Regions from separate parts of the Exiguobacterium sp. GL_137 genome, predicted to be linked through region 2. Evidence: riboswitches for the same ligand, from Rfam matches in the RefSeq annotation. Region 2 holds a riboswitch; each other region holds the start of a gene.

Region 1 (7,630 bases), 520 kb from region 2:
ACTGCTGTTCGTTCGAATGGCGAGGTTACCGCTCGTGCCGGGAAACCAGTCGCGTGCGGCGAACTCCTGCTTGATAGCGCGGAGTTCTTCGTATCGTTTCAAGAATGTCATGCATGCACCCCCGTGGTCTGTAAGTGTTTGACGATGTCATAAAACGTTTCAAACGGCGTATAGGGAATACCGTGCTGTTCACAGAGTGTTATCAGATAATCCCGGGCATAGACGTGATCAGCCTTTTTCGCCAGTTCAAAATCCGTCACGGAATCGCCGATTGCGATGATCGTATCGCCGTCCTGCTTCAACTTCCGGGCGATTGACGTTTTACAACAGCCGCATTGATTGTTGCATGCCGCATCGCAAGCGTGTGGCCATTCAATCCGGACCGTCTCTTCACTGAAGTCACTGCCGTTGCAGTAAATCGTTTCATCTGTCAGTAAACAGGCAAGAATCGGTTGGACAAAAAAGTCAATTCCGCCGCTGACAATCGCAAAGTCGATTCCGTTTGATTTGGCAAAGGCGAGTAAGGTGTCGAAGCCGGGACGGATGACTGCCCGATTAATCAAAAAATCGATATACTCCTGTTTTCGATCTGAGGGCAACAATCGGAACATCTGTCCAACCCCGGACCGGATCGACAGCGACCGGTCGAGCACACCTTTTTTTAATGGTTCAAATGCTTCTTGCGGGGCAAACTCTTTCATCAAGGCGATGATGTTGTCGTGTTCCGTCACCGTGCCGTCGAAGTCACATAAAATCCGAGTCGTCATTTCGTGATCCCCCAGGCGTCAAGGGCGACCCGTAATTCTTCCTGCCGCGTTGCGGCACTTGTCAGCGATTCTCCGGTCAGTGCGGCGTCGAGCGCCTGACGAAATGCAAGGACACCGGCCGCTGCCCCTTGCGGATGACCGTGAACGCCGCCTCCGGCATTGATGACCGAATCGGTACCGAAATCACGGACGAGCTGAGCGACGAGGCCGGGATGGATGCCGGCGGACGGAACCGGCAGAATCGTCTTCGTTTCTCCGATTCGCGTCGCTTCAACGGCGATCCCGCGGGCCAAATCTTTGGCGAGTGCAACGTTACCATAGGGAGACGGGAACAATGTCAAGTCAGCACCGGCCAGTCGGGGTAACGTTCCAAGCAGAACAGGAGCCGAAATACCGTATTCAGGACTTGCGATCAAGGCACCGCTTAAGGCCGGGTGATTAAAAATCGGGACGGAAATGTCCGCATCGGCAGCCAACTCGCGCAGGACATCGAGTCCGTATGTAAACGTGTTGAGCAGGAAGGCCGTGGCACCTGCTTCAATCAGGCGTTTTGCCTGTTCCTTCAAGCCGAAGACGGGACCGCTTAACGTAATTGCATAAAGCGCCCGTTTGCCGGTGCGTTCATAATGGGCGTCGAGGACTTCCCGTCCGATCCGTGCCCGGTCGAGTGCCGGCGTCAACGGATTGTCGTATAGAATCTCATCATCTTTAACGAGATCGATGCCGCCCGCGAGCTGTGCTTCGAGTTGTTCCCGTAAAAAGACGAGGTCCCGTCCGATGACTCCTTTAAATATGCTCATCAACAGGGGACGGTCATGGACCTGAATCAATTGACGGACTCCTTCAATCCCGAATTTGGCACCGGGAAAGTCGTTCGTGAATGACGAGGGAAGCTGTAAGTCGGTTAACTTGATTTGTCCATCGAGCGACAGTTTACCGAAGACCGTCGTTAAGATAGCGGAAAAGTCCCGTGAGACGTTGTGTTCCGGATAACGGATCGTAATGTAACCTTTGCCGTCATGTTCTTCTGTATGGACGACCTGTCCTTTAAAGGATTCCAGTTGTTGTTGTTCCAAGTGATTTAAATCGGTCCATGAACCGACCGTCAGACCGAGCGCGATTTGCTCTGCCCGTTTCGGCAACTGATCAGTCGTTCCGAGTTGGTATGTTGCGGTAATGTACGCCATATGAATCGTCTCTCCCTTATTGAAAAATACAAAAATGGTCCCTCGTCAATGACAAGAGACCATGAAAAATTGCGCGTGGACTCTTATCTGTCAGCGTATTAGCTGCAAGAATTAGCACCGTGCCAAGTGGTCGGTTGCTGCGACATCGTAGGGCTCGTCCCTCCGTCTGCTCTTGATAAGAATTGGATGAAATTGTGAAATCTAATTGCAATTTTTACATGAGATCCATCACTTGTCAAACTATATTTTGAAAATTTATTTTTTTGAAAATACTTCTTCTATAGACGGTTCCGTTTTTGAATCCGTTTCACTAAAAATTGGAATTGACAGACGGCCAGCAACGCACGTAGTATTCAAATCAACATCAAATCACATGACAACTACATATGACTCTTATCGTGAGTTGGCAGAGGGAATTGGCCCGAAGACGCCGCAGCAACCGACCATCCGGCACGGTGCTACATCCAACAGACATTCGTCTGAGAGATAAGAGGACGGAGTATTCTGCCGCGCCTCTTTTCTTTGACGAAAAGAGGCGTTTTTTCGTGTGATCAACAAGGAGGAAACCAGAATGGGATACCAAGCATTTACAGTACAGGACGCGATTGAACGGGTCCGGACACTCGGATTAATCGGCAATGAACCGGTGACGGCAGAAGAGATCGGGGACGGGAATTTAAATCTCGTTTTCCGGATTCAGGAAGGAGAAAAACGGCTGATTTTAAAGCAGGCGTTGCCATATGCGAAAGTCGTCGGGGAAAGCTGGCCGCTGTCGCTCGAACGGGCCTGGATTGAACAATCGGCCTTAAAAGAATTCGCAAAAGTCGCTGTTCCTTTCGTTCCGCACGTCTACCATGCGAGCAAGGAAGAAGCGTTTACGGTGATGGAGGATTTGTCGCATTTGACGATCGCCCGGACCGGCTTGCTCGAAGGGGAAAAGTATCCGTTACTCGCGGAACACATCGGTTCGTACCTGGCGCGGACACTGTTTTATACGTCGGATTTTGCGCTTGGACCGGTCGCGAAAAAACAAGTGGCGCGGAACTACTACAATCCGGATCTCTGTGATATCACGGAAAAATTGATCTTCACAGACCCGTTTTATGATGCGGAAACGAATGCGATTGAAGCAGGCCTCGAAGCGGAAGCGGTTCGGTTATGGCAGGATGCAGAACTGAAACGCGAAGTCGCGAAACTGGAAACACTGTTCATCACAAAAGGTGATGCATTATTGCACGGTGACTTACATACCGGAAGTATTTTTGCTTCAGCCGATGAAACGAAAGTCATCGATCCCGAGTTCGCCTTTTACGGACCGTTTGGTTTTGATGTCGGACAATTCATCGCCCATCTCTGCTTTGCCGCGTATCCAAACTATGCCGAGTTACGGGATGGACGGGTGAAGGATATCGATACGTTTTGGCTGACCTTTGCGTCGACGTTCAAAGCATTATGGGAACGCGAAGCGGTAGAGCCGTTCCGTTCGGCGGGCGGACTTGTCGACGATGTCCTCAGTACGATTTTACAGGACGCACTGGGCTTTGCCGGTTGTGAGTTGATTCGGCGGACGATTGGATTGGCACCGGTTGCGGACCTCGAGAACATCACGGACGCGGGGGAACGACTTGAGCGGAAACGTCATGCGTTACGTCTTGGAGTGGCATTGATCAAACGCCGGACCGAATGCAAGACGTTCACCGATTTACGGAACTTCGATTTGACGGAGGAACTCAGCCGATGAGCCAATTCGTCCAAAGCATCATCTATGACAACGGGACGGTGACGATTTTGGATCAGACCCGGCTCCCGGAAGAAGAACGATACGAGGTTATCCATGACTTGGCGCAAGCGATTGACGCCATCAAACAATTACGTGTCCGCGGTGCCCCGGCCATCAGCCTGTTCGGCGGCTTCATCCTTGTGCAGGAAGCATTCCGCCGGACGACAGGGTCACTTTCTGAAGCGAAACAAGAACTGTTGACGGTGTCGGCCCAATTGCTCGCAACCCGGCCGACGGCGGTCAATTTGCGGAACGTGCTTGATGAGCTGAATCAAATTATTGTCTCGAGTACGGCGCTTGCCGAGTTACCAAAACGGTTGGAACAAAAGGCGCTCGAACTGTATGAAACGGATGCCAAGACATCCCGGCAAATCGGGATCCACGCATTGGAATTATTTGAGTCCGGTGACCGGGTTCTGACGATTTGTAATGCCGGATCGATTGCGACAGCGGCTTACGGGACGGCACTCGCCCCGTTTTATCTCGCGAAAGAACAGGAAATTCTGCTCTCCGTTTATGCATCGGAAACGCGGCCGTTACTGCAGGGAGCGCGTCTGACGACATGGGAACTGCAACGGGCCGGTATTGACGTGACCTTGATTACCGATAATATGGTCGCCCATACCATCAAAGAAAAAAACATCACCGCCATCATCGTCGGTGCCGACCGGATTACCCGAAACGGGGATACCGCGAATAAAATCGGGACGTTTCAACTGGCATTACTGGCCCGTGCTTTCGGGATTCCGTTTTATGTCGCGGCACCCCTTTCGACCTTTGATTTGACGAGCTTGTCGGGAGACGAGATTGAGATTGAAGAACGCGATGCCCGTGAAGTGACGCAATTCGCAGGGAAAGCAACGGCGCCGGCCGGTGTGGCCGTCTTTAATCCGGCGTTTGACGTGACACCGCACGAATTGATCACGGCAATCATTACGGAACTGGGAGTCATCAAGCATCCGTCCGTCGAAACGATCGAGCAGACAATCGGACAACAAATACGTTAAACAGACTGGGGAGATCGAAATGAAAAAATTAGCATTTGCGGTACTTGCACCGGCGGTCTTGCTGGCTGCTTGCGCCAATAGCGAAGCGACACCGACGAAAAAAATCAGTGGTGTACCGGAAAGTGTCCAGGGAGACGTCAAAATTGCCGTCATCCGCAATCTGGCATCCGATGACCATACGAAACAGTTTTTGGACGGAGCTCGTTCGGAAGGGGAAGCGCTCGGTTTTCAGGTTAACACGTTCATCTCGGAAGGCAATGACGTCAAATTCAAGGAACTCGTCGCCCAAGCCGTCCAACAGGATTATGACGGACTGATTATCTCGCACGGAAAAGAGGATTATGCCTACGACATGATCAAACCGGCGATCGACAAAGGGATCAAAGTCGTGACGTTCGATACAGTGACAAAGAAAAAGGACCAGACGTTAAAAGGCATCACGGAAACGTTCCAGGATGATCATAAACTGGCACAGCTTTCACTCGATGAAGTAACGAAAGTCAAAGACGATCAGCCGGTCCGGGTCATCAAACTGTGGTTCGGTCCGGGATTTGCCCCGCTTGACCGCCGTCAGGAAATCTACAAGACATACGAAGCAGACGGAAAAATTAAAACGCTTGAAACAGTCGGACCAACGAACTTCCAGGATGTCCAAGGCGATATTGCGGCGAAGATGAACGCGATTCTCGCCAAATATCCGAAAGGAAGTATCGATGCCGTCTGGGGTGCTTGGGATGAAGTCGCCAAAGGAGCCTATAAATCCTTAAAGGATAACAAACGTCAGGAGATTCCGTTGATTTCAATCGACGTTTCGAACCAGGACATCAATCTGATGCGTGAAAAGGGCAGTAACTGGGTGTCGACGAGTGCCGTCGATCCGCATTTGATCGGACAGACGGATATGCGTCTGCTGGCGAAAAAGCTGGCCGGGGAAAACACACCGGACACTTTTGACCTAGACGCTAAACTGGTCGAACAAAAAGCACTGAAAGCCGATACGACGATGTACAATCTCGATACGATCATCAAAGGCTGGAGTACGTCCGAAAAGTTCAATGAACCGTGGATGGAAAAACTGCGGAAAGCGAATGACGGGAAATGACCCGTCCGGTGAAGGAACAACGACTGGAGATGCAGGGAATTTCAATCGAATTCCCCGGCGTCAAGGCGCTGGACGATGTTGATTTTTCCGTGGGCCGCGGGGAAATCCATGCGCTTGTCGGAGCGAACGGAGCCGGTAAATCCACGTTGATGAAAGTGTTGGCCGGGGCGTACGATTCATATGACGGAACGATTTGGTTTGACGGTGTACCTCTGACAATCGATTCACCGGCTGCCGCAAAACGGGCCGGGATTGAAATCGTTTATCAGGAAGTCGATACGGCACTGGTCGGTTATTTGACCGTGGCGGAAAATATTTGTCTCGATGTGCTGACGAACGGACAGCTGAAAGGGTTCATCAGACGGCAGCGATACGAGGAAATAGCCGAACGTGCTTTACGGAAACTGAAAGCATCAATTGATGTCCGGCAGCGGGTCAGCGAGTTGCGTCTGGCCGAAAAACAACTGGTCTTGATTGCCCGCGCCTTGGTCCAGGAGAGCCGGTTCCTGATATTGGATGAGCCGACCGCCCCGCTCAGCGGACGGGAAACGGAGCAACTGTTTCGCATCATTCGTGAGCTGGCAGAGACGGAACAACTGGGCGTCATCTTCATTTCCCACCGGCTGCAAGAACTATTTGAGATTTGTGAATCCATTTCTGTCATGCGGGACGGCAAGCTGGTGTCACGTCAGCTTCTTGCCGGACAAACAAAGGAAACAGTCGTCGAACAGATGCTGGGCCGGCGTCTGCGCCAATCGAAACGGGAAGCGCGTCCGGCGGGTGCACCATCACTTGAACTCGACCGGGTCACAGTCGCCGGACAACTGGATGACATCTCGTTAACCGTCCGTGCCGGAGAAGTGATCGGAATTGCCGGACTCGTCGGTGCCGGTAAGACGGAACTGTGTAAAACGATTTTCGGATCGCTTTCTGTCACTTCGGGATCGATTCGTCTGCATGGAGAAACACACCGCCTTCGTTCGCCGAATGATGCAGTCCGGCTCGGTATTGGGCTGGTGCCGGAAGAACGGCGGAAAGAAGGGATTTTAGTCGCAGATCCGATTGACCAAAACATGACGGCAGCCAGTCTCCAACAATTCGTCAACCGGTTCGGATTTATACAGAAAACAAAGGAGCGGACCGCAGCTCAAAAAATCGTGCAGCAACTGTCGATTAAAGTCAGCAGTACCGAGCAACGTGCCGCCGACTTATCCGGCGGGAACCAGCAAAAAGTCGCCATCGGGAAATGGTTGCTGGCAGACGCGTCCGTCCTGGTATTGGATGAACCGACAAAAGGCGTCGATGTCGGGGCGAAAGCGGAAATCTTCCAAGTGATTGATCAATTGGCTGCAGAACAGAAAGCCGTCATCTATGCGTCGAGCGAACTGGATGAACTGCTGGCTGTGACCGACCGGATTTATGTCATGTATGACGGACGGATCGTGTTTGAAACGACCACTGCGGAAACGACCGAAGAACAATTATTGTGGTATGCAACAGGAGGACAACAGAATGAATGATGTATTGCAAAAACCGACGGCAAAGCCGGACGCACCACGAACCGCACCGGGAAAACCGTTATTACGCTTTTTGAACGACTGGGGCATCGTCCTCGCGATTGTTGCACTTATTCTGTTCTTTGCCATGACGGCGCCGAATTTCTTACAAGGGACGAACCTGGTCAATATTTTACGAAGCATCTCGATTGTGACCATCATCGCCATCGGATTAACGGTTTCGTTGACGGTCAACGGCTTTGACTTGTCCGTCGGTTCAACCGCAACCTT
Region 2 (7,630 bases):
ACATGAAACCTTCGAACAAGCGGTCATTCGGGAGGTGCAAGAGGAAGTGAATCTCGCCATCCGCATCATCAAACCTCTTTACTCAGAAACTCACGCAAACGGACAAGAGATCTGCTTTTTAGTCAGACAGATCGATTCACGCGAACCGATTTTGGGATATGATCCAGAGCGCCCGGAGGGAGACCAAGTTCTGACCGGAGTGAGATGGATGCTACTTTCGGAGATGACCGCCGATCGACAAGTCGCAAAAATTTTAACAGCTTTAGGATAAGACATACTCTTTTTTGTAAAACCAAACGAAAGGCATCTGCTCCAGTCGAGTAGATGCCTTTATTGATCATGTACGCATTTGACTTGCCTCTTCTTCCACACGACGGAGTAACCCTTGCACGATTTTTTCCGTTTCCCGTTCGCCGCCAAGCGACAGCAGGCTTCGTCCGACGAAATTCGCCCCTTCGTTTTTCCCGGTATAAATCAGCTGACAACTTTTTTCGTCGAGCCGCTTCAACGTAAAGGTCATCTCGAGTTTAAAGATTTTGGCAAGCGTAAATCCAATCGTATTTTGTTTGAAATCCGGTTGATTTGTATAGGCAAGATCCGTCACGATATATGTCTCGAGGCGATTCCCCTGCATATACGTTTGCCGGTATGTCGAACCGATGACACCCGGTTTCCGTTCGATCACATCGTGCTGGACGACACCTGGAATCAGGCGTTGTAACCGATCGTGATCAAAGATATGCCAGGCTTCCTCGATTGGAACATCCAGTCTCTTTTCTTCATGCCACGTTACCATCCCAACACCTCCTTTTACTGAAAAATACCCTGATGTGTGCAGTTCTAACTTCAGACTACACACATGCAGGGTATTTGGCTTATTTTAATCGGTCCGTGATGATTATTTTACAGTCTGACGTTCAAGGGCCGCACCGAGGAACTTCGCCAGTTCGAGCATGCCGAACTTACCGGCAGCTGCTTCCGCGTCTGAATTGTAATTCGTATTCGTATTGACGTCATACGTATAGATTGTTCCATCCGCATCCTTGATGAACTCGATGCCGGCGACCGCGATCTGGTTCGCTTGCAGGAAGGCTTCATACTTTTGAATGATCGGATCATTAAATCCGTCGACGACTTTAAACTTCATCGGTGTTTGTGGGGCCTCTTCACCGACCGGGCAGAACAAGTCGTCAATGACACAGGCATCTGCCGGGCACAGTTCAAATCCTTCTGACGTGTCGACCTGGACAGCATAAACAAACTTCCCGCCGACGAACTCACAGCGCGTGATGTACGGTTCCGGTGCCTGGATATATTCTTGAATCAGTGTGATCCCGTCGACCGGTTCATCAAACGTTGGTCCATCAAGATATGTCTCAAGTGCTTCGATCGAATGGAACAACTGAACGCCGAGTCCTTTTCCGGCACGGTTGTGTTTCGTGATAAACGAGGACACGCCGATGTTTTTCGCCGCTTCGACGATTTGATCACGCCCGACGGCAGCTGTCGTTTTCGGAACCCGGATACCGGCTTTTCGAAGGGCCGTATACTGATTGATTTTACTCACTTCAAGACGTAAGGCACGGGTTCCGTTAAAGACAGTCCGGTCGTGTTCCTCTAGCCACGCGAGTACCCCTTCCGTCAGTTCCGGGGCGTAGCGGTGCCCGCGCGTATGCGACGATGCACTCATCCGGCTGTAGAAGACGCCTTCTGGCGGGACTTCATCAAGCGGGACCTGTCCTTCATCGAGATGCCACTGTTCATACGGCAACTCCAGTTCCTCGAGTCGTTTAATTAAATGGTCCGTCCATTCCTGGTTTTCGTGTAAGATATGAATTTTTGTCATTTGATTTGACCTACCTTTCGTTTTTCTTCGACAAGCGGCATGACGTCGCGCGCGAAGCGTTCCATTTCTTCCAGTTGTGGTGAAAATTGAAGTAATAATAAGGAGACACCCACCTGCTCAAACGCAAGAATCCGTTCCGCAATCTGTTCCGGTGTTCCAATCAAATCAGGACGGAGTCCGCGGTTCGAGACCGAATAATCGTTCCGTTTTACCTGCTGTTCGAGTTGTGATTTGCTGACGAAGTCGTCGTACCCGGCGTATCCGGCACTGTCTTCCTTGACGTCCGTAATTCGTTGCCATTCTTGAATAGCCTCTTCTTCCGTATCGCGGCAGATGATATAAGCAGCCAATCCAAAACTTTCAAGCGGCGGTTGCCCTGTCGCTTGTCGGCGCGCCTTCATATCCTCAATCTTAACGGACACTTCTTCCACTGTTCCGCCGTGCATGACATAAGCGTCACAATGATTGACGATGGTTTGTTTGCCGGCTTCACTTTCCCCGCCTGCGTACAACTTGATGCCCGGTCGTTGAACCGGCTTCGGATGCAGTTGCGTCTTCTCGAGCGTATAGTAGTTCCCGTCGAAGCTGTACGGCGAAGCATCTGCCCATAATCCTTTCATGATCGTGACAAACTCTTCCGTCCGCGCGTAGCGTTCGTCGTGAGCTGTGAAGATCCCGTTGTATTGCCGCGCTTCTTCTTCCCACCAGGCAGAGACGACGTTTAACGTAAAGCGCCCGTTGCTAAGTTGATCGATGTTTGCTGCCATCTTCGCGGTCGTCGCCGGATTATGGAACCCCGGACGGACCGCTGTCATGATTTCCAGTCGTTCCGTCGTCGCGGCAATCGCCGCTGCCGTCGTCCAGGCTTCAAGACTTGGTGCTTCAAGTCCTTTGATGTCATTTAAGTTCAATTCCGCAATCAAGGTCGTTGAAAACCCGATTTGTTCAGCCGTTTGTGCGACCTGTTTCGCATAATCGAATGTCGCCGGCATCTGTTCGTCTTCGACATTCCGTAACCATCCGCCAAAAATCGGTAACCAAAATCCATACTCCATCCGTCATATCCCCCTTGTAAAAAAAAGTCGCTCTTCTCGAAAATCGAAAAGAGCGACGGATTAATCATGTCTGCTCTTATCTGTAAAGGAAAAGATTCCTTTAGGAAGTAGCACCTTCCGCTGCTAGCGGGGTTGCTGAAGTGTCTTCGGGCCAGTCCCTCGACTTCTCTTGATAAGAATTATTGGAATTATCGTACACTTTTTAGCAGAGTAAAGCAACCATTAAACCTTGTTTTCCAATCGGAATTAATAACAGTATTAAAAAAGGACGAGAGCCGGGCTCTCATCCTCATTGTCTTAATATGGGGCAACAAATGTCGATTGTTCGATGGGTGCTTCTTCGCCGCGGATCCGGTCATAGAATTTTGCAAGCGTGACGCTGAAGTATGGGCCAACCCATAGGAAAGCGATTCCGATGGTAATCAATCCGAGCAGGAACCAACCAATGAATGAGAGGACGAGCATGAACGCTTCCATCTTATGTCCGTCCATCATTTGGCGCGAACGTGTAATCGCATCCAAAATGCCGATTGAAGGTTCATCTCGTAAAATATAAAACGTCATTAGATACGAAAATGACTTGATGATACCCGGGATGATAAATAGTAAGAACCATAAACCAAGGAAAATACTTTGGACAATCGAAAGACCGACCGCCTTTAAGAAAATTTTGTATGGCTCAAATAAATCAACGATTTTTGCCTGTTCTTTTCGAGCGACAGACATCGCAAGCCATGTCCAACCGATCGCAAGTGGAAGCAAGAGAATGTTCAGTAAAAAACCGATGAAATCAATCGCTTGAATATCTTCATTCGCATCAGAAGAAAACATCGTTGGAATACTTTGAATGATGAGAAACAGTAAAAACATAAGTGCCATGAAGACCCAGCGACCACTGAGCGCTTCACGGGCGGATAATTTTAATTCTTTAATCATGGAGATCCTCCTCAAAATAAGTTCTATCCTTATTTACGGCTCATGAAGAGAGGAGTTTCATCTTTTTTCAGGATTTTCCTGTTTTTAACTGATTTAAGCGTGCTTTTTCAAGTTGGCGCTGGCATGCCGTATACAAAGAACGTCGTCCGTCGAGCCGTTCCATCGCAAACGGAATATCATGTTTCTTCGCCTGCGCGATGACGTGTGCAGAAGCGGCATGGGACACCCGGCTTGTGACGACGACGATGGCATCGGTCTTTTTCGCGAGACTGGCAATCTTTTTCGCAGATTGGGCATCACCCGACAGATGAATCAGCTCGATTCCTGTTTTTTCGAAAAACGTCCGGTAGACCGGTGCTTGCTGTTCATTGCCGACGATGACCAGCCGCATGCCTTCAAACGGTGCAAAATCAAGTGGTTTTTTATCCACGAAGTCGATGGGCTGCCCCGGTACGGACGTCGTGACGAGTGGTGTCAACGGTTGGGATTTCTTTTCACGAATCCGGCGCGTTTTCCGTTCTTGTTTCAATTTCGGCTTTCGTTTCATTTGCTTCAGATAGCGTCCCGACTTTTTGACGATGGATCTGGCGTTGGCTGTTTCAACTGATGGTGGCACTGGTGCTGTTGAATTGTTTGACGTCTCCAACAGTTGTACCGTCGGCTCTTGATATTGGAACGCATATTTCCAGGCAATCGTCAGTGTTTCCGGACGACCTTTCCACATGACGAGATCGACGAGCTGTCCTTCTTTCAGATGGAAAAAGCGCATGTCTTCAACCGGTGTGGCGTAATAAAAAGACTTACCCGTCTCATCCTTTAATGGTCCTTCGACCGTCGATTCAATGATACCGTGGTTTTTAACGATACATTTTTCAAAAACGATTCGTTCCGACAGTGGCTTCATCCGGTCAGTCGCGACAACATCCATCACTTCAAGTGTCGTCCGGCGTACGTCCTGATGTACGACTTGGACCCGGATTTCCATTCCATGTTCGAGATTCCATTGCCGGATCTCTGTTTCCGAGATGTGACTGTTCGGCCATTCCCGTAAAGAACCACCTTTTAATTCACGGACGAACGTATAGGCGTAACGTTGTTCGATGACAGGAGTGATTTGTACAGGAGGAACGACAGGTTGCTTGATTGATATGTCTTCTTCTGGATTGCTCCACGTGAAGTCCAAATTTTCAGAAGGTGTATAGTAACGCGACATCTGCACCCATTCATCGATTCCCCGGATTTCCTCGAGCAGGAGGTCCCATTCTTCCACCGTTTCGACTACTTTCATTTTACCGGCGACTAACGTCTTCGCCCGTTCCACGATCTGTTGCATCATCTTCAACAACCCCTTTGCTTTTTTTCAACTATAGCAAGGGACTTTCGTGTAGGTTGGTCAAAAAAAGACCGGGTTATTTTTTTGATAAGGTTATGATTTGATTTCGATTGACGGATCACCGAGCCGGTATTTTTCGACGGAAACAATCAAAATCGTGATGATGACAAGTAAAAACCAGGACGATAATTTCCCGAAGTCGACCAGCTCCCATCCATCCTGCTGATTCGGATACACCCAACCCTTAAAAAAGGTCACGATATTTTCCGCCAGCCAGATAAACCAGGCAATCAGACCAAACGAAAGAACGAGCGGCATCCGGTAGACAGTCTCATCCAGACGAAAATAGACCCAGGACTTATAAAAGATGAGAGCGACAATCCCCATCAAAATCCAACGAAAATCAAACAACCAATGATGGGTAAAAAAGTTAGCGTACACGAGCAGACCAGTCGCTAAAGCAAACAGCGGCCGGGGAAACTGTGTAATGCGGAGATCAAAACGGCGAAATGCCTGGCAGATGTAACTGGCGACACTCGCATACATGAAGCCGGCATAAAGCGGAACACCAAATACTTTGCTGAAGGCATCTTCCGGATAACTCCAGGATCCGACCTGGACTTTAAACAGCTCAAGTCCAAGTCCAATCGCATGGAAAATTAAAATCAATTTAAACTCTTCCTTTGATTCATAACGCGTGATAAGTAAAACGATTTGAACGAGGAGACACCAGATCAAGAGCAAATCATAACGGGCAATCGGTTCCGCCGGTAGATAGCGGGATGTCGCAAGCGCCAAGAAAATCGCGACCGGGAACACACAACAGATGGCTTCAAGATATGTAAAACGGATCAAATGGCGGATTTTTCGCATCGACTGACCTCCTTTTTTATCAGTATACGGATAAGCAGGACGGATTCCCTCCATCTCAGGATGGAAAATATCGGATTTCCTTTAGTTTCCTCCATCAAACATGGTACAGTTAATGAATCAATTTGATTTTGAAACGAGGTGTCTTCCATTCATGAAGCAGACCATTCACACGTCTTGGCTGTTACGTTCTGTCCTGAAATGGGCATTATTTTTATTTGGCCTTTTTTTACTCGCTGTCGGTTCATCGATGATGATCACGGCACAACTCGGCGTCTCGACCTGGGACGTTCTTCACCTTGGTCTTCAAAATAAAACACCGTTTTCCGTTGGGACAATCATCCTTCTTGTCGGATTGTTATTGGTGTTCGTCAAATACTTGCTCGACCGGATCACACCCCAGGTCGGCACACTCGTCAACGCGATTTTCGTCGGGGTGTTCATGAATCTTGTTCTTGGTTCAGGTCTCCTGCCCTCATTTTCTTCCCTGTGGCAGAACACGCTTTGGCTGATTGCCGGCATCTTCATCATCGGGATGGGAGCGGGGCTGTATGTTGCTGTCGGGTACGGTGCCGGGCCGCGGGACGGACTGACACTGACGCTCGCTGAACGGTTCGGTACGTCCATCCGGATGATGCGGACATTCATGGAAATCACCGCTTGCGGCATCGGTTGGCTGCTTGGAGGACCCGTGTTCTTCGGAACGATCTTATCGATTTTCCTGATCGGCCCGTTCCTTCAATTTTGGTTGGGGCATTTCCGCCGGATGATTGCTGCGATTGATGCCGGAACGATTCCCCGGAAACAACAAAAAATCAGTTAAGTCGTCTGACTCGATACCATTTCACAGGAAATGGTATCTTTTTTTGTGGATGAAGCATATTAGTTGCGTCATGAAAGTAGACACGTTATATTCGTTTACATATCAATCTTTGATACGTCAAGGATTTTTCGAACGAAGGGAAGGATGTGATGAACTTGAGTATTTCCTGTACTGAAAAAGGACGACTGATTTATGCACTCGTCTCTGTCAATAAGACGATTGCTCAAAAATTTGACCTCTGTACGGACGGCTTCAGCCAAACCCGCATGGACCTATTAGCCCAACTCGAGGTCGATGCGACCATTAGTCAAAAAGAGTTGCAACAACGGGTTAACGTTGATAATGCAGCGGTAACACGACACTTAAAACATCTCGAAACGAACGGGATGATTGAACGGGTCCGTTCTGCAACAGATAACCGCGTCATTCTCGTTTCACTGACGCCAGAAGGTGCGACCCGGATTACCCGGTTACGTCAGCAAAAAGATGAATTCCTCGAACAGCTGCTTGAAGGATTCACGGCAGACGAACAACACCAGCTGGCACAGATGATCCAACGTATTGAAACAAATGCCCTCACCTTACCTAAAACAACCGTTAACTAAAAAGGAGACTTTCAAATGACTACACAAACTACGACTGATTTCATGGAAATCGTTAAAGGACGCCGCTCGATCCGTAACTACGACACAAACGTCAAGATTTCAAAAGAAGAAATGACACAGATCCTTGAAGAAGCGACACTCGCTCCGTCTTCTGTCAACATG
Region 3 (7,630 bases), 610 kb from region 2:
TTCATACGTCGGGTGACCCATCAATGCAGATGCGAGTGTTGATTTACCAGTCCCGTTTGGTCCCATGACCGCGTGGATTTCGCCGCCTTTGATTTCTAAGTTGACGCCTTTCAAAATTTCTTTGCCGTCGATTGCAACGTGTAAATCTTCAATCTTTAAGTGTGAAGCCTTCATGTAGAATCCCTCCATCTATTCATTTCGTGTCTGACGATTCAGTTCACGAGAGTTACTAATTTAGTATCATTCTAATCTTAATGAATCATACCACATTATTCAAGCGTCATCGCTCATGGTTTTTTCTCAAAACCGAGCCTTTTAGTGAGAATGACTTTAAAGTGAGACGACTTCCTTCTCTTCTTCCGGTTTCGTTTGTCGATGAACCCGCTGTGACAGTAAGAGCAGTGGTATTCCGAGAACTGTCAAGAGGGCTAAAATACCGAAAATCGGCAACGGACGTTCCGGTCCAAAATAAAGTAACAATTGACCGCCGACGACTGGTCCGACTGATTGACCGATTGACGTCAAGCCCATCGCCCCGAAATAACTACCCCGTAATTCCGGCTTCGCAAAGCTGTCGGTCAAGATATCCGTCATCGTGAACATCATCACTTCCCCGCATGTGAAGATGAACATCGCGCCGATCATCAGCCAGACCGTACCGGCTGTTCCCATGACGAATAAACCGACGGCGACGGTCGCAATGCCGACCGTGATCGATACGAGCGGCGACGTCTTGACACCGAACTTCATGATCGGGTACTGGACGACGAGTACCGTGATCGCGTTAATCGTAATCAACAAGGCAAACAAACTCGTCCCGCCCGACAATAGCGTCGTCGTCGTTAAAAACTGCGGCAATGTCGAGTTGAACTGACTGTATCCGAAGACTCCGAAGATGATCCCGGCGAGCGCGAACGTAAAGGCGACGTCGGTCTTCAGCAGACGGACCGTTGCCCCGAACGACACCTTTTTCCCGCCGTGACTTTCCGTGATCGGATGCCGCCGGAACAGGATGAAAATCGCGACGCCGTAGCCGAAGTAAACGAACGCCGTAATATAGAAGGTAATCGACGTATTGCCCGCACTGAGCAACAAGGCAATCCCCGGTCCAATCGCCGCTGCGATATTGATGCACGTATAACGGATATTAAAGACGAACAACCGGTTCTCTTCCTCCGTCGTATCACTGATCAACGCCCGGGCCGACGGTTCGAAGACGGACCGGAACACTCCGTTCAGAGCACTTAAGACGAAAAACGCCCAAAACGTCTCGACTTGTGCCAGTCCGATAAAGACGAGCACGAAACCAAACGTTCCGCTGAGCATCATCGTCCGCCGGCCATAGCGGTCGGATAATGTCCCACCGACGAAACTCATGACGAGACTGGCGATGGCCGAAATACTGAGAATCCAACCGACGTCGACCGGGCTGAACTTCAGGACGACCGATAAGTAAATCGCAAAAAACGGCATCGTGATGAAAGTCCCGAGCCGGGCAAAAAATGTCCCGAGCAAAACCCCGACCGTCAATGGATGAAGCTGTTTCAAACGTTGCATGGAAATCCCCCTTTCGCACAAAAAAACAATGCATCCTTCCATTATATAGGAAGAATGCATTGAATGAAGCAACTTATTTACTGACCGGAACGACGGCCCCTTTGTATTCTTTCGTGATCCAATCTTGGTTCTTTTTCTCGTGGAGAATATCGAGTAATGTCGTGACACGTTTGTCTTTTTCATCGCCGTCACGTGTGACGATGATGTTGACGTACGGTGAAGACTCGTCTTCAAGTGCAATCGTATCTTTCAACGGGTTTAAGCCGTTATCGATCGCATAGTTCGTGTTGATCAAGACAGCATCGCCTTCGTTGTTTTTGTAGGCTTGCGGTAAGAGTGATGCTTCGATGTTTGTTTTGAACTTGATGTTTTTCGGATTTTCTGCGATGTCGTTGAGCTGGGCATCGGTTGTTTTACCGTCTTTTAGTTTGATCAGTCCTTCGTTTTGAAGGAACGTCAAGACACGTCCTCGTTCTGCGACGTTTGAGCTCGTCAAGATTGTTGCGCCTTTTGGCAATTCATCCAACGACTTGTATTTTTTAGAATAAACGCCGAGTGGTTCAACGTGAACGCCGCCGGCACTTGCAAATTTGTAGTCTTTGTTTTCTTTTTCCTGTTGCTCAAGGTACGGCACGTGTTGGAAATAGTTCGCATCGATTTCTTTTTCAGCCAATGCTTTGTTCGGAAGAACATAATCCTGGAACTTCTTGATTTCGAGTTTATAGCCTTTTGCTTCGTATTCTTTTTGAACGTGCTCGAGAATTTCAGCGTGGGGAACGTTTGACGCCCCGATGACGAGTGTTTTTGATTCACCGCTGCCTGACGAAGAAGATTCTTCTCCGCATGCCGCGAGGCTGATTGCTAAGACCGATACGGCTGCTGTGCCGACGAATTTTTTCCAAAGTTTCATGAATGATTCCTCCCAAGTTAAATAAAATAGGTCTTACCGTTTATCGATGGCTTTGACGAGCAGGTCACCAATAATTTGAATGATGAAGACGATGACGAGAATCAACAACGTCGCGATGACGGTGATGTTATTTTGTGAGCGCTGGAATCCTTCGATGAAGGCCATATCGCCCAGTCCACCACCACCGGCTAACCCGGCCATTGCCGTGTAACCGACGAGTGCGACGAGTGTGACGGTGATCCCGGATACGATTGCCGGAAGAGCTTCCGGAATCAGGACTTTATAGATGATTTGGAACTTCGTTGCGCCCATCGATTCGGCTGCCTCGATGACACCCTTATCGACTTCACGAAGAGCCAGTTCGACCATCCGGCCGTAAAACGGTGCTGCACCTAGAATTAACGCAGGTAGCGCAGCCGTTGGTCCTAAGAATGATCCGACGATGATTTTCGTAATCGGAATCAACAGGATCAATAGGATAATAAACGGGATTGAGCGGAAGATATTGACTAAAAAGCTGAGCACGGAATACAGTGCCCGGTTCTTAAACAACAGATCTTCGTTTGTCGCATATAACAACAGACCGATCGCCAGTCCGAGGACGAACGTCGCGAGTCCTGCAACAGCCGTCATATAGACGGTACTGCGGGTTGCTTCCCAAACCATATCCCAATCCACATCTGTAAAAAATGTACTCATCGGTGATCCACCTCCACTTCAACGTCACTCGCTTGAAGTTTGGCGATGACCGCTTGTGCTTCCTGTTCCGACCCGAGCAGCTGAATGAACAGCGTTCCGAGTGCCCCGTCCTGCGTCTGTCCGACGTTTCCGCCGATGATATTGAATAATAAGTTCGAGTCTTTCATGACTTCGGCCAGGATCGGACTTTCCGCCGTCGAACCGACGAACGTCAGCTGGACGATTTTTCCGGTCGGGTAGCGTTCGCGTAATTTCGCAAACGTCAATTCGTTTTCAGATGGTGACGTCAATTGTTTGACGAACTCTTTTGTCATCGCCTGTTTCGGGTGACGGAACACTTCTGCGACCGGTCCCTGTTCGACGATTTTCCCGGCTTCCATGACGGCAACCCGGTGACAGATTTTCTGAATGACGTGCATCTCATGTGTGATCAAGACGATTGTCAGTTTTAATTTTTTGTTGATGTCGACAAGCAACTCGAGGATCGAGTCCGTCGTTTTCGGATCCAGCGCACTGGTCGCTTCGTCACAGAGTAAGACATCCGGGTTGGATGCCAGTGCCCGGGCAATCCCGACCCGTTGTTTTTGTCCACCTGACAGTTGCGACGGGTAAGCACCTTCGCGTCCGTCGAGTCCGACGAGTTGAATCAGTTCGGCGACCCGTTCTTTACGGCGGGCTTTCGGATAACCGCCGAGCTCAAGCGGGAACATGATGTTTTCTTCGACTGTCCGTGACCAAAGCAGATTAAAGTGCTGGAATACCATTGAGACGTTTTTGCGGACGCCACGTAATTCTTTTGGTTTGAGCGTCGTCATTTCGACACCGTCGATTTGAATCGAGCCGCTCGTCGGTGCCTCCAGCATGTTCAGCAAACGAATCAGTGTTGATTTCCCTGCCCCTGAATAACCGATTATTCCAAAAATTTCACCGCGCTCGATTGACAAGTCGACATTGACGACGGCTTCAACCGATCCGCGCTTCGAACGATAAATCTTTCCTACATCCTGTAAGCGAATCAATACGGTCCCTCCTAAATATAAAAAAAGTGCGCACGTTTTAGAGCAAACGCGCGCACTTTTTCAGTACACAAAACCATTTGCTCTCATCTTGCAGACATTCGTCTGCTGGAATTAGCACCACTTCGGAATAAATTCCGCGGTTGCCGGGTTTCATCGGGCCAGTCCCTCCACCACTCTCGATAAGAGTTATCGGTATTTAGTTATTTTTAATATAATCTGAATATTAGCAGGGGTTATTTTGCTTGTCAAACAGTTTTTTCTGAAACCGGTTGAAGCAGGCTGAAAGCACGTGCCAAATCTTCTTTCAAGTCTTCCGCGTCCTCAAGACCTACGGAAATCCGAACGAGACCGTTCGTGATCCCGAGTTCTGCACGGCGCTCTGCCGGAATCGACGCATGTGTCATCCGTGCCGGGACAGAAATCAGACTTTCGACCGCACCAAGACTTTCAGCCAGTGTGAAGAAATGTGTCGCTTCGACGAGTTTCTCCGCATTTTCTGCTGAACCGACATCAAAGCTGATCATGCCGCCGAAACCGGTCGCTTGTTTTTGTTGTGTCGCGTGACCCGGATGTGATGCCAGTCCCGGATAAAAGATGTTTGAGACGACATCCTGTTCCTGTAAGAACTGAACGAGATCGTGTGACGTTTCTTCGATTGCATCCATCCGGATACCAAGCGTCCGTAAACCACGGACGAGCAAGAAGCTGTCCTGCGGTCCAAGAATACCGCCGGTCGAGTTTTGGATGAAATGAAGATCTTCTCCGAGCTCGTCGCTGTTGACGACGACGAGTCCGGCGACGACGTCCGAATGACCGCCGATGTATTTTGTCGCACTGTGCAAGACGATGTCTGCGCCGAGTGCGAGTGGTTGCTGCAGGTATGGTGTCGCAAACGTGTTGTCGACGACAAGTTTCAGGTTGTTGCGTTTTGCGATCTCAGAAACAGCTGCGATATCCGTCACTTTCAACAACGGGTTCGTTGGTGTTTCGACGTACAGCATCTTCGTGTTGTCTTGAACCGCAGCTTCCGTTGCAGCAAGATCCGTCGTATCGACGAATGTCACTTGGATGTTGAACTTTGGTAAGACACGTTGCATCAAACGGAACGTTCCGCCGTAGACGTCATCCGTCATGACAATATGGTCGCCTGACTCAAGCAGGTTGAATACGGCATGAATCGCTGCCATTCCTGATCCAAAGGCAAAACCACGTGCGCCGCCTTCAAGATCGGCGATCAATCGTTCGATGCTCGTCCGTGTCGGGTTTGCTGTCCGTGAATATTCGTAGCCTTCTTTTAGTTGACCGATTTTCTCTTGTTTGTACGTACTTGTCTGATAAATCGGAGGTGTAACGGCACCAGTTGCTCGATCGACGCCTGTTCCTCCATGAATCAATGCTGTCTTTTTACGCATGTGTCTCGTCCACCTTTTCAAAGATTTGTTGGCTTAAATACCGCTCGGCACTGTCGGCGAAGACGGTGACGATGGTACTGCCGGGAAAACGATGTGCCAGATCAAGTGCTGCTACGAGTGCTGCACCGGCTGAACTGCCGACGAGCAATCCTTCACGAGCCGCCAATTCATGGACTTTCGTGAAGGCATCATGATCCGAAACCGTATGAATTTCATCTACTAAGTCACGCGAGACGAGGCTTGGCCATTTGGCCGTCCCGATACCTTCCGTCTTATGCGGTCCGGCTGGTCCCCCGTTGAGGACCGAGCCTTCCGGTTCGACGATTGCACCTTTCGTCCCGAGACGTTCTTTTAAATAGGCCGCTGTTCCGGCAAACGTTCCGCCTGACCCGCATCCGGCAACGAACCAATCAATCTGATCCAGTTCCGCCATCAGCTCAGGACCAAGTGTCCGCTGATACGTGACCGGATTTTCTTCGTTTTCGAATTGAAGCGGAACATAGCTGTTCGGAATCGTTTGTCCGAGTTCTTTGGCTTTATCGATCGCGCCCTGCATATCGAGCTCAGTCGGTGTGTTGACGACAGTCGCGCCGAGTGCCCGCATCAACGTCTGTTTCTCCTGGCTGAACTTTTCCGGAACGACACAGATGACCTGTAAATCATACTTTTTGGCGGCGAGCGCTAAACCGATGCCGGTGTTGCCGGCAGTCGGTTCGATGATCGTTCCACCTGGTGTCACATATCCCTGTTCGATCGCGGCATCAACGAGTTGAATGCCCAGGCGGTCTTTGACGCTGCCCCCAGGGTTCATCCATTCGAGCTTCGCCAAAATCCGCGTACCAGCAGGCAAATCGAATGAAGTAATCTCGTAGAGCGGCGTATTTCCGACGAGGTCGCGGACTGATTTCGCGATCATCCGAAGACGATGTCCCATTCATCACGACCGGCAAGCATTTTCTCGGCATAGTGCTTCGCTCCTTTAAGGTCGTGGGCGCTTGCGAATCCGCATTGGACTTCATTTTGCGCTGGAATTTCTTCTGCTGCTAAGACGTCTTTTAATGTTTTCTCAACAAGCTCGCTCATTTTTTCGACCGAATCGAAGTTCATCATCGCCATGTAGAAACCAGTCTGGCATCCCATTGGCGAGACATCGATGACATCGTCCGAGTAGTTGCGGATGTTTTCCGCAAGTAAATGTTCGAGTGTATGCATTGCACGCATCGGCATTTGCTCAACGTTTGGTTGCGTGAAGCGGATGTCGTATTTAACGACTTGATCGACTTTACCGTCTTTGTATCCGGCAACGCGAATATATGGTGCTTTGACTTTCGTATGATCCAGGTTAAAGCTTTCTACGTTCATTTTTTTAAGTGTCATGATTTATTCCCCCATTTTCTCGGCTTCTACGAGCCAGACGAAGTGATTGTATTGTGTAAATGAAACATCAAACCCGCGTGACGCAAAAATCTGTTCCATCACCGGAATCAGTGGATAAAACTCACGTTCCAAATCTTCCGCCAGTCCGTTAAATCCTTGTGCTTTCGCTTCAGCAATCGTTTGTAAGCGGGCTTCTTCCGAAACAAACATCGTATCGGCATAAACGATTTTTCCGTCGTGCGGCAAAATCTTCGCCATCAAATCAACAGCTTCTCCCTTTTCCTCATCCGTCAGATGATGAAACGCATACGTCGAAACAAAGCTTTTCGCATCATCTGCCGTAAACGACAGGAAATGTCCGTCCTGCACCGGAAGTTCCGGAATCTTGTTGATGAGAATATCACGCATCTCCGGACTCGGTTCGACGGCGAGGACATGATCATGTCGCTCCAGCAACCGTTGCGTCAGGTTACCGGTTCCTGCACCAAACTCAACAACCGGTGAGAGAGCTTTCGTTGCGACCGTATCTAATATTTCTTCATAACGACGAAAGACTTCTTTGTACTCCGGATCATGCCCCGTTACCGTGTCGTCGTATGTTGACGCCCACTCTGTAAAAACATCCATAAAACGTACTGTCATGCCTGTTCGTCCTC
Region 4 (7,630 bases), 240 kb from region 2:
GTCACGCTCCTTTTGGTTTTTGGTTATTCTCCGATATCGCTGAGAGGGACGAACGTTGGAATCGTGCTGCCTTTGTACTCTTTTTTGATGAAGGCAGCGACATCGTCCTGCTGGTAAAGGGAAGCGATTTTTTTCAACGTCTTTTTGTCTTTGTCTTCTGTCCGGGTCGCGATGATGTTGATGTACGGTTTCGCCGTCTCGTTTTCATGGAGAATCGAATCTTTGATCGGATTAAAGCCGGCATCGACAGCGATTCCGTTATTGATGATCGAGGCGGAGACATCCGGTAGGACGCGTGGTGTCTGTCCGGCGACGACCGGGACAATCTTCAGTTTTTTCGGATTCTCGACGATCTTATCGACGGATCCGTTGCCGTCAAAGTCGTCCGGCAGCTTGATCAGGCCTGCTTCCTGCAACAGGAGCAATGCCCGCCCCATGTTCGTCGCTTCATTCGGGACGGCAATCTTTCCACCGACCGGAATGTCTTTGACGTCCTTGATCTTATCCGAATAAATTCCCATCGGCGCGATGACCGTAGTCGCAATCGGCGACAGTTTTAACTTATGTTCTTTTTTGAAGGCGTTAAAGTAAGAGACGGTCTGGAAGGAGTTCGCATCAATCTCTCCTTCCGCGAGTGCGAGATTCGGTTGAACATAGTCGGAGAACTTAACGAGCTCAATCGTGATGCCTTCTTTCTTCGCTTTTTTCGCGACGTATTCCCAAACTTGGGTGTCAGAACCGCTGACGCCAAGTTTCACCGTCTTTTGATCTTCTTCTCCGGAAGCGGCACATCCCGCAAACAATACCGTCGTCAATGCTGCACCAATCGCTAATCCTTTTTTCATCATCCATCTCTCCCTTATCTGTTCTATGTTTTTTTAGTGTCTCCGAATTTTTCGTGCCAACAGGTTGCCTGTTGTCTGTAACCCTTGAACCAAAATGACGAGAATCCCGACCGTGATGATCATGACGGTCGTATCAAACCGTTGGTAGCCGTACGTGATCGCCAAGTCACCCAGTCCCCCGCCGCCGATTGCCCCGGCCATTGCCGATGCCCCGATCAAGCCGATTGTCGCAATCGTCAGGTTCAGGACAAGCGAGCTGAGGGCTTCCGGCAAGAGGAAACGGAAAATCGTCTGCAGCGGTGTCGCCCCCATCGCTTCTGCCGCCTCCAAGACACCGGTGTCGACTTCGAGCAATGAACTTTCAATCAGGCGGGCGATGTACGGTGCCGCATAAAAGACGAGCGGAACAATCGCTGCCTGCGTCCCGATCGACGATCCGACAATCAAGCGGGTCAGCGGAATGATCGCGACGAGCAAAATAATGAACGGAATGGACCGGAAGATGTTGACGATACTGCTTAAGAGATTGAAGAAGGGGATTTGTTCGAGCAATGCTCCTTTTCGTGTCACGACAAGCAGGATGCCGAGCGGTAAACCAATCAATGTTGAAAAGAGTAACGACAGTCCGACCATCGTCATCGTTTGCAAAAAAGCGGTCCAAATATCCGTATAGTTAACCAGCATCTGCGAGCACCTCCTCGACGACGACATCCGATTGATCGATGTAATGCAGTGCCCGTTTGATTTCCGCCGCATCACCGATCAGTTCAACAAGCAGACTGCCAAACGGAATGTTTTGCAGTTCCGCGATGCTGCCGTGCAGGATGTTGAGGTCGACATCAAACCGTTTCGCGACTTGCGATAAAAGCGGTTGTCCGGTCCCTGCCCCGAGGAAGTTGATTTTGTAGATATGGTGCCCGGCATCCCGTTGATCGATGACTTTTTGAACCGACGCCGGAATCTCATCCTGCATGACGGAACGGACAAAGTTTTTTGCCGTCGCCGTCTGGGGGTTCGAAAAGACGTCGAATACGGTACCTGATTCAATCAACTTGCCGGCTTCGATGACGGCAACCCGGTCACAAATCTCACGGATGACACCCATCTCATGGGTAATCAGTAAGATCGTGATGCCGTATTCCTGATTGATTTGTTTCAGCAGGCGTAATATGTGTTGTGTCGTCTGCGGATCAAGCGCCGAGGTCGCTTCGTCACACAACAGGACGGACGGCTGGGTGGCAAGTGCCCGGGCAATCCCGACCCGTTGTTTCTGTCCGCCCGATAACTGGTCCGGATAATGATCGGCCTTATCCGCCAAGTCGACGAAATCCAGCAGTTCATTGACCCGCCGATGGACCTCGTCTTTTTTGACACCTTTTAAGACAAGGGGTTTTGCGACGTTCGCAAAAACCGTATTCGAATCCAGCAGATTGAAGTGCTGAAAAATCATCCCGATGTGTTGTTTGGCTTCCCGTAACTGTTTCGCCGAGAGCGTCGTCAAATCTTGGCAATCGACCGTCACACTGCCCGATGTCGGCCGTTCAAGCAGGTTGACGCATCGTAATAAGGAACTTTTACCGGCTCCACTGAAACCGATGACACCGAAGATTTCTCCCTTTCGGATTTCAAGATCGACCCCGTTCAGCGCAGCAATCGATTGTTCCTTTGTTTCATAGATTTTTTTTACATTTTTGAATGTAATCACCACTTGTTCCCCCTTTAAAATACAAAAAAGGTCTCTTCTTAAGAAACAAGAAGAGACCTGGATCCGCACAATGGCAGAATCCACTCGACTCATCTCTCAGACAATTGTCTGATGGAATTGGCACAGTGCTCATAATGAGTCTGTTGCCGAGGTTTCGTAGGGCCAGTCCCTCCACCTCTCTGGATAAGTGTTGCGGTATGAAATTCGTATGTGTGTTGTTGCCGGTTGAACTTATGTCGTAAAACTAATTTTTACACTACAGAAAGATCTTTTAAAGGTCAACCATATTTTCAAAAATAAACCATATGACCCATATCGATTGTTGTCCCGGGACAAACTGGATCGTTGTCTGAATTTTGACGCCTGTTCAAGAGGGTTTGACAATTCATTTCCGCCAATGCTATCATCTTCTCAATGATTAATCCGACAATTCCTATACGATATATCAAGAGTGGACGAGAGACCTGGCTCTAGGACTCCACGGCAACCTGCTGTTATGCAAGGTGCTCCGACCAGCAAAGCGGTTGCTTTGGATGATACACACGAGAAACTCGTTTGCGTCCAAAGCCAAACGGGTTTTTATTTTTGAAATGGAGGACGAGATGATGAGTATGGTTTATCCTGTTATACCGGGTGCGGAAGCCTTTTCCTTAGGACGCGGATCCGTCGGCATTTTGCTCTGTCATGGTTTTAACGCAACGCCGCAAAGCGTTCGGGCTGTAGGAGAACAGTTCGCAGAACAAGGTTTCTCCGTCTATGCGCCTCGCCTGCACGGTCATGGGACCGATGTCCTGGAATTCGAAGCGACGACGGCAGATGACTGGAAACAGAGCTTGCGTGACGGCTTCGAACAGTTAGCCAGACGGTGCGAATCGATCTTCATCGTCGGACAATCGATGGGGGCGACACTTGCCCTGTCACTTGCCGCTGAAGGTCTCCCGATTGCAGGAATCATCACGATCAATGCCGCCTTGTCCGTCCCTGCTTACGAAGCCTTATCCTTCACTGATTGTCCTGTCTATCTGCCGGAAAGCACCCCTGATATCAAGCAGCCCGCTTTTGAAATCATCTATGATCTTGTCCCCGCCGTTTGTGCTTCAGAACTGTTACGACTCATTGATGACACGCGACTACACTTAGCGACGATTCAAATTCCGACACTTATTTTATATTCTTCTGAGGATCACGTCGTCCCGCCGGCCTGTTCCGATTATTTGTACCGGACGATTGGGTCAACAGATAAACGCAGTTATTGTCTGCTCGACTCGTACCATGTCGCGACGCTTGACCATGATCAAAAGACGATTGTCCGTGAGACCTTACAATTCATCGAACAGTTCAGCCGGTTGACACGAACCGGTTGATAAAAAAAAGCGAACGATTCCCGGCCGTGAGGCCAAAGAATCGTTCACTTTTTCAAATCGTCTATTCTCAATTTTGCTGTTGTTTTTTCCATTCCTGTAACGGTTGCGGTTTGCCCGGAACTTGATGACAATGACGGCAACGCGGTTCATAGGATTCAGACGCCCCGACGAGAATGATTGGATCATTGTAGTTTGCCGGCTTCCCGTCAATCAATCGTTGTGTCCGTGACGCCGGATCTCCGCATGACAGACAAATCGCCTGTAATTTCGTCACGAATTCCGCACGTGCCAGTAATTCAGGCATCTTGCCGAATGGCTCGGCCCGAAAATCCTGATCGAGTCCCGCACAAATAACGCGTTTGCCATCTTGAGCCAGTGCTTCGATGACTGCGACAATCTCATCGTCAAAAAATTGAACTTCGTCAATCGCGACGATTTGCGTCTCTTCCGCCACTGCTGCATAGACATCACGGCTCGTCGCCATCGGAATCGCAATGACCGAGTTGCCGATATGCGACACGACATGCTCTTCATGATACCGGTCATCGATTGCCGGCTTGAACACTTGAACCGGTAACTTTCCATACTGTGCCCGTCTGACACGACGGATCAGTTCTTCTGACTTACCGGAAAACATACTTCCGCAAATCACTTCAATCCAACCATATTGATTGATCACATGCATCATCGTAAACACCGTCCTCTAAATTAGTCACTTTAACGAGTATAGCCCGAATCTAAATTGAGAAAAAGGATTGACTTCTAAAAATCAAAAACCCTTGCCAAATTCGCCACTTTCTTCATCTTCTCATTTCAACTGGTATGTATTTCCTGTACACTGAAAGAGAAGTTTCTTTGAAGGAAGGTGACTCCGATTCATCACATATTACATGAAGTCCTCCATCAATATGGAGCGTTCGGACTCGCAATTCTTCTGGCCGGTGGAATCGTCGGTCTTCCGGTTCCAGACGAGACGTTACTCGTCATGTCAGGATTCTGGATGCATCATGGTGATTTGCCGCTCGTCGGGACAATTTTTGCTGCCTATGCCGGCAGTTGTATCGGAATGACAATCAGCTATGTGCTCGGTCTGAAACTTGGAATGCCGTTGCTCCATCGAATGGCTCCGAAGTTACGTATTTCTGAAAAACATATTTTCAAAGCAGAAGCCGGATTTTTACGTTACGGAAAAACGGTTTTAATCATCGGTTATTACATACCCGGTCTCCGGCAACTGTCCGCTTTTTTTGCCGGCGTCTCGAAAATGCCGTTCCGGATCTTCGTTACTTATGCCTATACCGGTGCTTTAATTTGGATCAGTGTCTTTTTAGGAGCAGGTTATTTCCTAGGTCGTCATTTTTCCTTCAGTCTTTTACTCGAACATTTTGCGAACAATCCGGATACACTTCCGTATCTGATTGGTGCTGCCGGTGGAATCGGTCTATCCTTCGTTTTAAAAACGTATTTGGCGTACCGTGCCAAGTTCTGTCTATACAAAAACAGCCTGCTCCAGTAATGGAGACAGGCTGTTTTTTAATACTGAAGTCGCAATTACTTGCGGCCGTATTTTTTGTTGAAGCGATCGACACGACCGTCTGCAGCGTTGAACTTTTGACGACCAGTGTAGAATGGGTGCGAGTCCGAAGACACATCCACACGGATGAGTGGGTACTCGTTTCCATCTTCCCAAGTGATTGTCTCGTTCGAAGAACGTGTAGAACCAGTCAAGAATTTGTACTCAGTAGTTGAGTCCATAAATACAACTTTGTTGTAGTTTGGGTGAATTCCTTGTTTCATGGTTGTTTTCTCTCCTTCCGCCCTGGTTCATTTGCTGAGCCAGAGTAAGTTACCTTCCTATACTAAACGATTTTTTCATGTCCCGCAATACCTATTTTCAAGTCGTTGTGTCGGTTTTCGTCACACGTGGTTTAACAGGTGCGCGCCGTACGGGTTTCTTCTTTTCTTTCTCCAGTTCGACAAAAAATTCTTCGTTATTTTTCGTGTCCCGAATCTTGCGTAAGAAGCTGTCGACGAACTCATTGGACTCGTTCATCGTCCGGCGGATCGTCCACAAGGCATCGAGCTGATCTTGCGGTAACAGCAACTCTTCTTTCCGTGTTCCGGATTTCCGGATATCGATGGCCGGGAAGATCCGGCGCTCGGATAATTTCCGGTCCAGATGCAGTTCCATATTGCCGGTTCCTTTAAACTCTTCATAGATGACATCATCCATCCGTGAACCGGTTTCGACGAGTGCCGTCGCAAGAATCGTCAGACTGCCACCGTGTTCGATATTCCGGGCGGCACCGAAAAAGCGTTTCGGTTTGTGGAAGGCTGCCGGGTCAATCCCTCCGGACAATGTCCGACCGCTTTGCGGAACAGTTAAGTTATAAGCCCGCGTCAACCGTGTAATCGAGTCCATTAAAATAACGACATCTTTTTTATGTTCGACGAGACGCATCGCCCGCTCAAGGACAAGTTCCGAAATCCGGACGTGGTTGTCCGGTGTTTCGTCAAACGTTGAACTGACGACATCCGCTCCGGGGACAGAACGTTCGATGTCCGTCACTTCTTCCGGCCGTTCGTCAATCAACAGAATAATCAATTCAACATCCGGATGATTCACCTGGATCGAATTGGCGATTTCTTTTAATAGAGAAGTCTTACCTGCTTTTGGCGGCGCGACAATCAAACCGCGTTGGCCAAATCCAACCGGGGCAATCATATCCATCACCCGGACCGACAAATGACGCGGTTCTGTCTCAAGACGCATCAGACGATCTGGATAGATCGGTGTCAATGCCGGGAAGAACAGACGATTGCGCGCCGTATCCGGTGCTTCTCCATTGACGGCTTCCACACTTAAAAGACCTTGGAACCGTTCATTTTCTTTTGGCGGCCGGACTTTTCCAGTCACGACGTCTCCGTTACGGAGATTAAAGCGGCGGATTTGTGAGGCGGCGATGTAGATATCTTCAGAGGATTGCGAATAGTTGATAGGACGAAGGAAGCCGAAGCCGCCATCATTTTGCATTTGTGGGTTTCCGGGGATAACTTCGAGTACCCCTTCGAGGAAATAAAGACCGGTGGACTCTGCTTGCGCTTTAAGAATCTTGAACATCAATTCACGCTTACGCGCCTCTCGGTACTGTGGTACGTTTTTTGTTTTTGCAATCTCATATAAATCTTTTAATGTCAGGTTGCTGAGTTGAGCGAGTGTATAGGAACGTTCTGGTTTGTCAGTTTTTTCAGTTGGCATATGCATTCACCTATTCTTCGTATAAATTCAGGAGCAAAGGATGTAATCATCATGGTGCGATGATCATGTTGTATATTCTTCGTGAATTAAAGGTATCACATTTCATCCATTTCGTCGTGATTTAAGAAATGGGAATTTCTTCTTTGTAATATTCGAGTATATTATTGCAGTTATGTTACAAAAACGTCATGTTTTGTAGCGGAACTGAAAAAACGTTTTCATGTCTCCGCATGCTAAGATAATCGTGCAGAGAAAAACTTACACAGTTGTAAGGCAAACTGCTTAAACAAACACTTAATGAGATACATCATATAACTCGGTTTTCAAAACTACTTTAAAATGACATGGAGGATTTCACATATGAAACGTTTTCTAGCATCGGTCGCAACGGCAGCATTAGTGGTTTCAGGATTTGCATCAGTGGGAACAGATAAGGTTGAGGCAGCTTCTACAGTAA

What was found. A riboswitch is a leader RNA that binds a small molecule or an ion and turns the genes downstream of it on or off. The one in region 2 is predicted to bind S-adenosylmethionine.
Region 1: linked by a shared signal. The riboswitch ahead of mtnK (S-methyl-5-thioribose kinase) and the one ahead of AC3IRK_RS15280 (LLM class flavin-dependent oxidoreductase) in region 2 are both predicted to bind S-adenosylmethionine.
Region 3: linked by a shared signal. The riboswitch ahead of AC3IRK_RS12220 (methionine ABC transporter ATP-binding protein) and the one ahead of AC3IRK_RS15280 (LLM class flavin-dependent oxidoreductase) in region 2 are both predicted to bind S-adenosylmethionine.
Region 4: linked by a shared signal. The riboswitch ahead of AC3IRK_RS14005 (alpha/beta hydrolase) and the one ahead of AC3IRK_RS15280 (LLM class flavin-dependent oxidoreductase) in region 2 are both predicted to bind S-adenosylmethionine.

Annotation. Positions count from the first base shown of each region.
Region 1 covers NZ_CM174406.1:430,015-437,644, forward strand. The annotation lists gene AC3IRK_RS02340 (methylthioribulose 1-phosphate dehydratase) at 1-111, opposite strand, end outside; gene AC3IRK_RS02345 (2-hydroxy-3-keto-5-methylthiopentenyl-1-phosphate phosphatase) at 108-767, opposite strand; gene AC3IRK_RS02350 (2,3-diketo-5-methylthiopentyl-1-phosphate enolase) at 764-1,954, opposite strand; SAM riboswitch class I at 2,035-2,136, opposite strand; SAM riboswitch class I at 2,345-2,447, shown strand; gene mtnK (S-methyl-5-thioribose kinase) at 2,526-3,695, shown strand; gene mtnA (S-methyl-5-thioribose-1-phosphate isomerase) at 3,692-4,741, shown strand; gene AC3IRK_RS02365 (sugar ABC transporter substrate-binding protein) at 4,761-5,843, shown strand; gene AC3IRK_RS02370 (sugar ABC transporter ATP-binding protein) at 5,840-7,363, shown strand; gene AC3IRK_RS02375 (ABC transporter permease) at 7,356-7,630, shown strand, end outside.
Region 2 covers NZ_CM174406.1:2,936,794-2,944,423, forward strand. The annotation lists partial or broken gene AC3IRK_RS15265 (NUDIX hydrolase) at 1-271, shown strand, start outside; gene AC3IRK_RS15270 (hypothetical protein) at 338-796, opposite strand; gene AC3IRK_RS15275 (ATP-grasp domain-containing protein) at 899-1,846, opposite strand; gene AC3IRK_RS15280 (LLM class flavin-dependent oxidoreductase) at 1,843-2,901, opposite strand; SAM riboswitch class I at 2,975-3,080, opposite strand; gene AC3IRK_RS15285 (DUF975 family protein) at 3,199-3,837, opposite strand; gene AC3IRK_RS15290 (DUF2325 domain-containing protein) at 3,905-5,173, opposite strand; gene AC3IRK_RS15295 (DUF817 domain-containing protein) at 5,264-6,043, opposite strand; gene AC3IRK_RS15300 (YczE/YyaS/YitT family protein) at 6,195-6,863, shown strand; gene AC3IRK_RS15305 (MarR family winged helix-turn-helix transcriptional regulator) at 7,013-7,468, shown strand; gene AC3IRK_RS15310 (nitroreductase family protein) at 7,484-7,630, shown strand, end outside.
Region 3 covers NZ_CM174406.1:2,326,294-2,333,923, forward strand. The annotation lists gene sufC (Fe-S cluster assembly ATPase SufC) at 1-174, opposite strand, end outside; gene AC3IRK_RS12205 (MDR family MFS transporter) at 331-1,557, opposite strand; gene AC3IRK_RS12210 (MetQ/NlpA family ABC transporter substrate-binding protein) at 1,631-2,467, opposite strand; gene AC3IRK_RS12215 (methionine ABC transporter permease) at 2,501-3,166, opposite strand; gene AC3IRK_RS12220 (methionine ABC transporter ATP-binding protein) at 3,163-4,185, opposite strand; SAM riboswitch class I at 4,266-4,371, opposite strand; gene AC3IRK_RS12225 (bifunctional cystathionine gamma-lyase/homocysteine desulfhydrase) at 4,431-5,597, opposite strand; gene AC3IRK_RS12230 (PLP-dependent cysteine synthase family protein) at 5,590-6,513, opposite strand; gene AC3IRK_RS12235 (S-ribosylhomocysteine lyase) at 6,510-6,974, opposite strand; gene AC3IRK_RS12240 (class I SAM-dependent methyltransferase) at 6,978-7,616, opposite strand.
Region 4 covers NZ_CM174406.1:2,700,122-2,707,751, forward strand. The annotation lists gene AC3IRK_RS13990 (MetQ/NlpA family ABC transporter substrate-binding protein) at 24-845, opposite strand; gene AC3IRK_RS13995 (methionine ABC transporter permease) at 879-1,529, opposite strand; gene AC3IRK_RS14000 (methionine ABC transporter ATP-binding protein) at 1,519-2,550, opposite strand; SAM riboswitch class I at 2,637-2,740, opposite strand; SAM riboswitch class I at 2,990-3,093, shown strand; gene AC3IRK_RS14005 (alpha/beta hydrolase) at 3,156-3,914, shown strand; gene AC3IRK_RS14010 (thymidine kinase) at 3,982-4,602, opposite strand; gene AC3IRK_RS14015 (DedA family protein) at 4,780-5,430, shown strand; gene AC3IRK_RS14020 (type B 50S ribosomal protein L31) at 5,466-5,711, opposite strand; gene rho (transcription termination factor Rho) at 5,809-7,173, opposite strand; gene AC3IRK_RS14030 (C40 family peptidase) at 7,534-7,630, shown strand, end outside.